DNA from 2 places in the Sphingomonas sp. Leaf257 genome. Region 2 is predicted to be linked to the other one. Evidence: riboswitches for the same ligand, from Rfam matches in the RefSeq annotation. Region 2 holds a riboswitch; the other holds the start of a gene.
The links. A riboswitch is a leader RNA that binds a small molecule or an ion and turns the genes downstream of it on or off. The one in region 2 is predicted to bind thiamine pyrophosphate.
Positions count from the first base shown of each region.

Region 1: another riboswitch for thiamine pyrophosphate. It lies ahead of thiC (phosphomethylpyrimidine synthase ThiC); the one in region 2 lies ahead of ASF14_RS05205 (TonB-dependent receptor).

Region 1 is NZ_LMMH01000032.1:146,628-151,051, reverse strand. Features, by position in the region: gene ASF14_RS13520 (ferritin-like domain-containing protein) at 1-370, shown strand, start outside; gene ASF14_RS13515 (ferritin-like domain-containing protein) at 405-1,436, shown strand; TPP riboswitch at 1,590-1,680, shown strand; gene thiC (phosphomethylpyrimidine synthase ThiC) at 1,729-3,576, shown strand; gene ASF14_RS21570 (hypothetical protein) at 3,587-4,039, opposite strand; gene ASF14_RS21925 (hypothetical protein) at 4,345-4,424, shown strand, end outside.
Region 2 is NZ_LMMH01000004.1:55,984-60,407, forward strand. Features, by position in the region: gene ASF14_RS05200 (phosphotransferase enzyme family protein) at 1-50, opposite strand, end outside; gene ASF14_RS05205 (TonB-dependent receptor) at 53-2,353, opposite strand; TPP riboswitch at 2,385-2,494, opposite strand; gene ASF14_RS05210 (S9 family peptidase) at 2,621-4,424, shown strand, end outside.

The DNA.
Region 1 (4,424 bases), on a different contig from region 2:
CTTCCTGCAGGCGGCGGCCGGTATTCTGGCGGTCGAGGCCTATCACGCGGCCATCGTGCGTACGACGCTCTATGCCCGCGGCTATGCCGACCCCAACCCGGAATCGTCACTCGTCACCACCGCAGGCAAGATCTCGGACGCGCGCGACAGCCTGGACGGTTCGACCGACCTCGACCAGGGGATCGCCCAGACCACGGTCAACGGACAGCTGGTGTCCAACATCGTGCCGCTCGATACGAACGGCATCGCGTTCAGCCGCTCGCCGGGTCAGGTGCTCAACATCGTGTACCTGAACAAGGCGGCCGCCACGCTGGGCGGGTTCTTCCCGGCCGGCGTCAACGGCAATCTGCGCGCGAGCGTGGCGAACTGATCCCCTTTTTCCTCCTGTGGAGAGGATTTGAATCATGAGCGAAGAACGCTGCATTCTCGAGGTTATTGAAGAAGCCTCCGCCAAGCGTCGGTCCGATCGTCGCCGTTTCATGCGTATGGCCGCCGGGGCTGGCGCCGTCGGCGGCCTGGCGATGCTGGGCGCCTGCGGTGACGATGGCGACAATGTCATCGTCGTGCCTACGCCGACACCCACCACCACCCCGACCGGGTCGGTGACGGATGCCGATGTGCTGAACTTCGCGCTCCAGCTCGAATATCTGGAAGCGCAATTCTACAGCTATGCCGCCTTCGGCACCGGCCTGCCGTCGTCGGCGCTGACCGGCACCGGATCGCAGGGCGCGGTCGCGATCAACACCAGCGCCACCAACGGCGCGGGCCAGCCGCGTAAGGTCGAGTTTCAGGACCGGATCGTCGCGCAATATGCGCGCGAGATCGCCTATGACGAGATCGCGCATGTCAACTTCCTGCGCTCGGCGCTGGGCAGTGCGGCGGTGGCGCAGCCTGCGATCAACCTGTCGGGCGATGCCAGCGGCGCGTTCACGGCGGCGGCACTGGCGGCGGGCGTGATCACCAGCGGCACTTTCGACCCCTATGCCTCGGACGAAGCCTTTCTGCTCGGCGCATTCCTGTTCGAGGATGTCGGCGTCACCGCCTATATGGGCGGCGTCTCCCTGCTGACCAACAAGACCTTCATCGAGGCGGCGGCGGGCATCCACGCGGCCGAGGCCTATCATGCCGGTCTGGTCCGCACGACGCTGTACCGCAAGGGGCTGAGCAATTCGGCGCTGATCACCAATGCGGGCAAGATCTCGGACGCGCGTGACAGCCTGGACGGCTCGGCCGATCTCGACCAGGGCCTCGTGACGACGGTGAACGGCACGCAGGTGGCGAACCTGGTTCCCGCCGACTCCAACGCCATCGCCTTTGTCCGCACGCCCGGCCAGGTGCTGAACGTCGTGTACCTCAACAAGGCGGCGGTGACCGGCGGCGGCTTCTTCCCCAGCGGCCTGAACGGCAACGTCCGCACCAGCGCCGCCAGCGGCTAAAACCCCCTTCCCAAGGTCCCCTCCAAGGGCCGTTTGCCCCGATCGGTCGCTAGTCCCCTGGCCGGTCGGGGCATTTTGTTTGCGTCGCGGGGCTGATCCACCTTCACGCAAAACCGCTTCTTATCCGCCGCGAAGTCGCTTATGACGGGCCCATCCCCGGGGGAGCGCTGGCCTGCGCTTGAGAGGGGGGCAAGAGCCCCTGACCCGCTGAACCTGATCCGGCTGACACCGGCGTAGGGAGGGAGCGGCCCCATCTCTCATGGTCCGTTTCCTCCGCATGGAGTGGACGACTATGGCAGATATCCCCGCAAAGGCCGAAATTGGCGTGACCACCGGCCCCATTCGTGGCTCGAAGAAGATTCACGTCGGCCCGCTGAACGTCGCGATGCGCGAAATCCATCTCGACCCCTCCTCGGGCGAACCGCCCTTGCGCGTGTACGATACGAGCGGAGCATATACCGATCCGAATGCGCGCATCGACATCATGGCGGGCTTGCCGCAGATCCGTCGCAACTGGATCGAGGCGCGCGGCGATGTCGAGGCCTATGACGGCCGCGAAATCCGTCCCGAGGATAACGGCCAGCTTGGCCCCGACCGTTCGGGCGGCGTGCCGCAATTCCCGCGCACCGGGCTGAACCGTCCGCTGCGCGCGCGTGCAGGCATGAACGTCAGCCAGATGCATTATGCCCGCCGGGGCATCATCACGCCCGAAATGGAATATGTCGCGACCCGCGAAAATCTGGGCCGTGAGATGCTGAAGGAATATGTCCGCGACGGCGAGAGCTTCGGCGCGGACATCCCCGATTACGTGACGCCCGAATTCGTCCGCGACGAAGTGGCGCGCGGCCGGGCGATCATCCCCAACAACATCAACCACCCCGAATCCGAACCGATGGCGATCGGCCGCAACTTCCTGGTCAAGATCAACGCCAATATCGGCAATTCGGCGGTCGCCTCCAACGTGGCGTCCGAGGTCGACAAGCTGGTCTGGTCGATCCGCTGGGGCGCGGACACGGTCATGGACCTGTCGACGGGCCGCAACATCCACGACACGCGCGAGTGGATCATCCGCAACTCGCCGGTGCCGATCGGCACGGTCCCCATCTATCAGGCGCTGGAAAAGGTCGGCGGCATTGCCGAGGAACTGACCTGGGAGATCTTCCGCGACACGCTGATCGAACAGGCCGAGCAGGGCGTCGACTATTTCACCATCCATGCGGGCGTGCGCCTGCCCTATATCCCGCTGACCGCCAAGCGCGTGACGGGCATCGTGTCGCGCGGCGGCTCGATCATGGCGAAGTGGTGCCTGGCGCATCACAAGGAGTCGTTCCTCTACGAACGCTTCGACGAGATCACCGAGATCATGAAGGCGTACGACATCGCCTATTCGCTGGGCGACGGCCTGCGTCCCGGTGCCATCGCCGACGCCAATGACGAGGCGCAGTTTGCCGAGCTCTATACGCTGGGCGAGCTGACCAAGCGCGCCTGGGCGCAGGACGTGCAGGTCATGATCGAGGGCCCCGGCCATGTGCCGATGCACAAGATCAAGCAGAATATGGAAAAGCAGCTGGAGGCGTGCGGCGAGGCGCCCTTCTACACGCTCGGGCCGCTCACCACCGACATCGCACCGGGCTATGACCATATCACCAGCGGCATCGGTGCGGCGATGATCGGCTGGTACGGCACGGCGATGCTTTGCTACGTCACGCCCAAGGAGCATCTGGGCCTGCCCGACCGCGACGACGTGAAGGTCGGCGTCGTCACCTACAAGCTGGCCGCCCACGCCGCAGACCTGGCCAAGGGGCACCCGGCTGCCAAGATGCGCGACGACGCGCTGTCACGCGCCCGCTTCGAGTTCCGCTGGCGCGACCAGTTCAACCTGTCGCTCGACCCCGACACGGCGGAATCCTACCACGACCAGACCCTCCCGGCCGAGGGCGCCAAGACCGCGCATTTCTGCTCGATGTGCGGCCCGAAATTCTGCTCGATGAAGATCACGCAGGAAGTGCGCGAGTTCGCGGCCAAGCAGAATGCGCCGGTGGAAACCTTCGTCGCGGCCGAGGATGCCGAGGCGGGGATGCAGGAGATGAGCGAAAAATTCCGCGAGAAGGGCGGGGAGGTTTACCTTCCGGCGGAGTGAGGCTGTTTGATCAGTCTGGATCAGACAACATTGAATGCCGCTTTTCGGCGGATTGATATTTGGCCGGAAGGGGGACCCCTTTCGGCCAATATCCTATTCCCTTTAAATTCAAGAAGCGCTTTGAGCGCCAAAGGTTTGTGCCAAAAACCTTGGTTTTGTCGGTGCCTGGAAAGTGAAACCCTCGGCGTTCAAGCCGATCCATCAGCTCACTGCGCGATAGCGGTTTGCCCGCCTCGGCGATAACCGCTTCGGCCGCATCCATCACGTTTTTAAGCTCTGTGCCTGTCAAGCGGTGACGCGTGGACTCAGGAGCTTCTAGGGACAGCTCATAATTAGCGGGCTCTGCGCGATTGAGAGTGTGAGCCTCAAGTCGTAGATAATCCGCAATGAGATTTTCTACGAGTTTGAGTTCCTGGCGGAGTCTCTCTCGGCGTTCATATGCTTGGCGCAGAAGCTCATCCATGCTCATTCCCTCGCAGCCAATGCCTAATAGGGCCTAAAAGTCACACCTTGCAAGATTTGGACTCGAAAGAGTGTTGACGTGAGTGCTGCGTAATGTATGTATGAGTCGGGTTATCAGAATCTTAAGGAGTGCTCGAAAGGTCATCATGGAAGCCCGGCAATGCCGGAGAAGCGAAGAGGGCCGACCTTTCGGTCGGCCTCCCCGATGTCTCAACGTCGGAGCGACGCGAAACCTCTTTGGTTGCACACTGAGAATCGCACGCTCCGACGGTTGGGTCAACCCCAATCCATTCACGGAGACGTTCCATGGCCGATCAGGCAATGCGTGACGACGGCAAGACGTATATCTTCCGTCAGTGCATCACGCTTCGGAACGGGAAGCGGAT
Region 2 (4,424 bases):
CCCATGCCGTGCACGCGGTGCGCCCCGCCCGGATCGCCTGCCCCGCTCATGCTCAGAAGGCGCGCGACACGGTGGCGACCACCGCCGCACCGCCGCCGACATAATAGCCCGGCGCATTGCCCGTAATGACCGTGTCACCGCGCCCGATCGTATCGCGAGCGTTGGTGGTCACCGCCTGGACACCCGCCAGGACATGCGGATTGGTGACGTTGATTGCATTCAGTCGCAAATCGGTCCGCTTGCCGTCCAGCCAGTCGGCCAGATGCACGCCAATCGCCAAGTCCAGTGTCGCATAGCCTGGAATGCTCTCGTCATTCATGAAGGTGGCATATTGGCGGTCGACATATTTGCCCGCGATGCTGCCGAACAACAGCCCATCGTCATAGGTGCCGCCGCCGCCGATCTGGAAGGTCGGGCTCGACACCGCGCGCTTGCCCCGCGTCGGCAGAAAGTCGGTGCCCACCGGCAGATCGTCGTCGATCCGCGCGCGCAGATATTCGCCCGAGACATAGACGCTGACGCCCTTGGCGGGGCGATAGTCGATCTCGCCATCGACGCCGTAAGAGGTCTGCCCCCCGGCATTCAGCGTCGAATTGACCAACGCGCCACCATTATCGATCACGGTCGCCAGCTGGCGGTTGCGGAACTTGTAGTGGAAACCGGTGACGGACGCCGACAGGCTAGGGCCGATATAGCGATAGCCCAGTTCCTGCGACACCGAATATTCGTTCTTCAGCGCGTCCGTGCCGCGCGTCGTAACGACACCGCCATAATAGCTGTCGTAGAGCGTGAACTCGTTGGGCGTGCGGAAATTGGTGGTGATGTTGGCGAACAGCTGCTGCCGGTCGTCGATCGCGTAGTGGACGGCAGCACGCGGCAGGGCGACGAAGCTGTTGCGGCGGACCGCGCTCTGCGGCCCCGGCAGATAGTTGCGGCCGTTGCGCAGCAGGTTGACGCCCTTGAAGCCGATATCGACCGTCAGCCGCGGGGTCAGCGCGATGCTGTCGGCGAGGAACACGCTCTTCGTCACGGTGACGGTGCGCTGGTTCTCATAGGCGAGCAGACGGCCGTCGGCGGTGCGGATCGCCCGGCTGCGATAGCCCCAGCGGTCGGCGGGGCGGCCGTCCGCATCGACCGACGTATAGGTCTGCGTCACCCGGTCGGTGCCGTAATCGAACCACAGCCCCGCCGTCAGCCGGTGGATGCCCGCCTGTAGGGTCAGCTTGGCGACCTGCCCGGCCCGCATCTGGTCGCCGGTATAGTTGCCGAGCACCGTCGCCACGCCGTCCACCGCCCCGGGCAAGGTGATCGGCTGGGTCAGTTCCTCATTGCCCAGGAAGTTGCCGGTCGTCGCCAGCTGCGTGCCATAAGGCGAATTGCCATAACCGAACTGGAGATAGCTCGTGCTATCGAAGGTCAGCCGGTCCGACAGCACCAGATGCACCGGTGCCGAGGCATAGAGATTGCGGAACGGCGCGCGGTACAATTCCCAGTAATTGGTATCGCCCGGCGTATAGCGCGCGTCGTAATTGAACCCGCGCCCTTGCGCCTGCCACTCGGCAAGCGTCGGGCTGGGGTAAGCGGAGGAATTGGCGTCGTTGTACGACAGCGCCAGGCTGGCCCGGTTGCCATTGCCCCACTCACGCAGCAGCTTGGCATCGACATGCTGGCGCGTATCATATCCCGCCCCCCGCCAATTGTCCGCACGCGTATTGGAATAGGAGACGAACGCCTTCAGGCCCGTGCTCCCGATCTCCCCCGTATCGACCCGGACGAAGACACGGCGCATGGCATAGGAACCGAGCGCCAGGTCGGCGAGCATTTGCCGCGTCGCCTTGGGATCGTCGAGGCTCAGCGACAGCAAACCGCCCGCACCCACGACGGTCGGGGCATCGAGATCCACCGATCCCGGCGACAGCGCGATGCGACGCAGATTCTCGGTATCGGCGAATTGCGAGGGATAGGCGTAATAATAGCCGATATCATTCTGCGGCGCGCCCTCCATCAGCACCCCGATCTCGTCCTGCCCCAGGCCGCGCAGTGTCAGGCTGGAACTGGTCGACAGGCCGTAAGGGTCGCTGGAGGCAACGTTCGCACCGGGCAGCAGGTTGACCAGCTGGAAGGCGTTCTGGGTCGGGGCCTGCTTGACGATGAAGTCGGTCGCGACCTCGCTGACCGCATGGGGCGCGGTCTGATCGGGCAGCAGGCCTTCGGGATCGCGGTGGCCGATCACGCGAATATCGGCTGAGGCATCGGGGGCTTGCTGCGCCGAGACCGTCACCGGCCACGCGGCGGACAGCATCAGGGCAGCAAGGCGGATCATCGTTTGATCGCGCGAAATCACAACCGGCATCGTCTTTTCGTCCACTTCACGGAGGGACGACGGAAGAGCCGCGTACCCTCCCTACGCCGGTATGACCCGGATCAGGTTCAGCGGGTCATGGGCTGCTGCCCACCTCTCAACAGCGCATCAGCGGCCCCCCGGGGATGGCGCCGTCTAGGCGGTTATGCGCCGCATGCAAATGCTTATCGCCTCTGGCCTTGCCGCAAACCCCGAAAGGACTGGCAGGCCCGACGCGCCCGTGGCACATGATCCGCCATTCATCATAAGGGGTTACGAATGCGCGCTGGTGCCTGCCTGATCGCTCTGCTGCTTGCCACCACTGCCCATGCGCAGACGCCCGGCACCACCTATCACCGCGCACCCGATGCCATCGCCAAGGCGCTGGAAAACCCGCCGACCCCGGCCGTCGCGGTCAGCCCCGACCACCGCACGCTCGCGATCCTGGGGCGGGAGAACCTGCCGGCGATCGCCAATCTGTCGAAGCCGATCCTGCGCCTCGGCGGCTATCGCATCGATCCCGTGACCAACGGCCAGGCCGAGGTCCGCGTTCAATGGCTGAACGCGCTGAGCTTCAAGGACATCGGCAGCGGCCGGACCGTCGCGGTCCAGTTGCCCAGCGGAATGCGCTTCGCGTCGCCGGACTGGTCGCCCGACGGCAGCCGCCTCGCCTTCTATGCGCAGGATACGGACGGCCTGTCGCTCTGGGTCGCCGAGCGCGATGGCCGGGCGCGGGCGGTCGCACGGGGGCTGAACGGCGCCTTCGGCACGCCGTTCGTCTGGATGCCGGACAGCCGGTCGCTGGTCGCCTATACGGTTCCCGCCGGGCGTGGATCACCGCCCCCCGCCGCGACGACGCCGACCGGCCAGATCGTGCAGGAAAGCAGCGGCCGGACATCGGCTGCGCGCACCTATGAGGACCTGCTCGGCGATGCGCATGACGAGGCTCTGTTCGACCATTATTTCACCGGACAGCTCGTCCGCATCGGCCTGGATGATACCGCCCGGCCGATCGGCACGCCCGGCCTGATCCGTGATTTCAGCGTCTCGCCCGATGGCCGCTACCTGCTGACCGAGCGGCTGAAGCGGCCCTATTCCTATCTGCTGCCCGCCCGTTTCTTCCCGACCGAAATCGCGGTCTCGACCATCGATGGACAGTCGGTAAGGACGCTCGTCGACCGCCCGCTCGCCGACGACCTGCCGGTCGATTTCGATGCGACGGTAAAGGGCCCGCGAGAGGCGGAGTGGCGGTCCGACGCGCCCGCGACCCTGGTCTGGGCCGAGGCGCTGGACGGCGGCAACCCGCGCGTGAAGATCGCCTTCCACGACAAGGTCATGATGCAGGCCGCGCCCTTCGACGCCCCGCCGGTCGAACTGGCCCAGACCCCGGCGCGCTATGCGACGACGATGTGGGGCGATGACGGCTTCGCCATGGTCGTCGACCGCGAATGGCGCAGCCGCACCGAGCACCGCCTGGCGGTGGCACCGTCGCGGCCGGGGCAGAGCCGGATGCTGCTGACCCGCAATTATCAGGATCAATATGGCGATCCGGGCCGCCCGATCCTGATGGAGAATGCGGCGGGCAAGCCGGTGATGCGCTTCACGCCCGGACATGACGGCATCTATGTCACCGGCGACGGCGCGACCAAGGCGGGAGCCTTCCCGTTCCTCGCCACCATGACGCTGGCCGGTGGCGAGCAGAAGCGGCTTTGGACCGCCAAGGCCCCCTATTACGAACCGGTCGTCGCGATGCTCGACGACAAGGGCCAACGCATCCTGACCCGGCGGGAGAGCGCGACGCTCGCCCCCAATTACGTGATCCGCACCGTCAAGGGCGGCGGGGCGAAGGCGATCACCACCTTTGCCGACCCTGCCCCCGTCTTCGCGGGCGTCACCCAGCGGACGATCACCTATAATCGCGCCGATGGCGTGCCGCTGTCGGCTACTCTCTATCTGCCCGCCGGTTACGATACAAAGCGCGACGGGCCGCTGCCGACGCTGCTCTGGGCCTATCCGGCCGAATATACTGACGCCAAGGTCGCCGGACAGACGGTCGACCAGGGCAATCGCTTCGTGCGGCCGC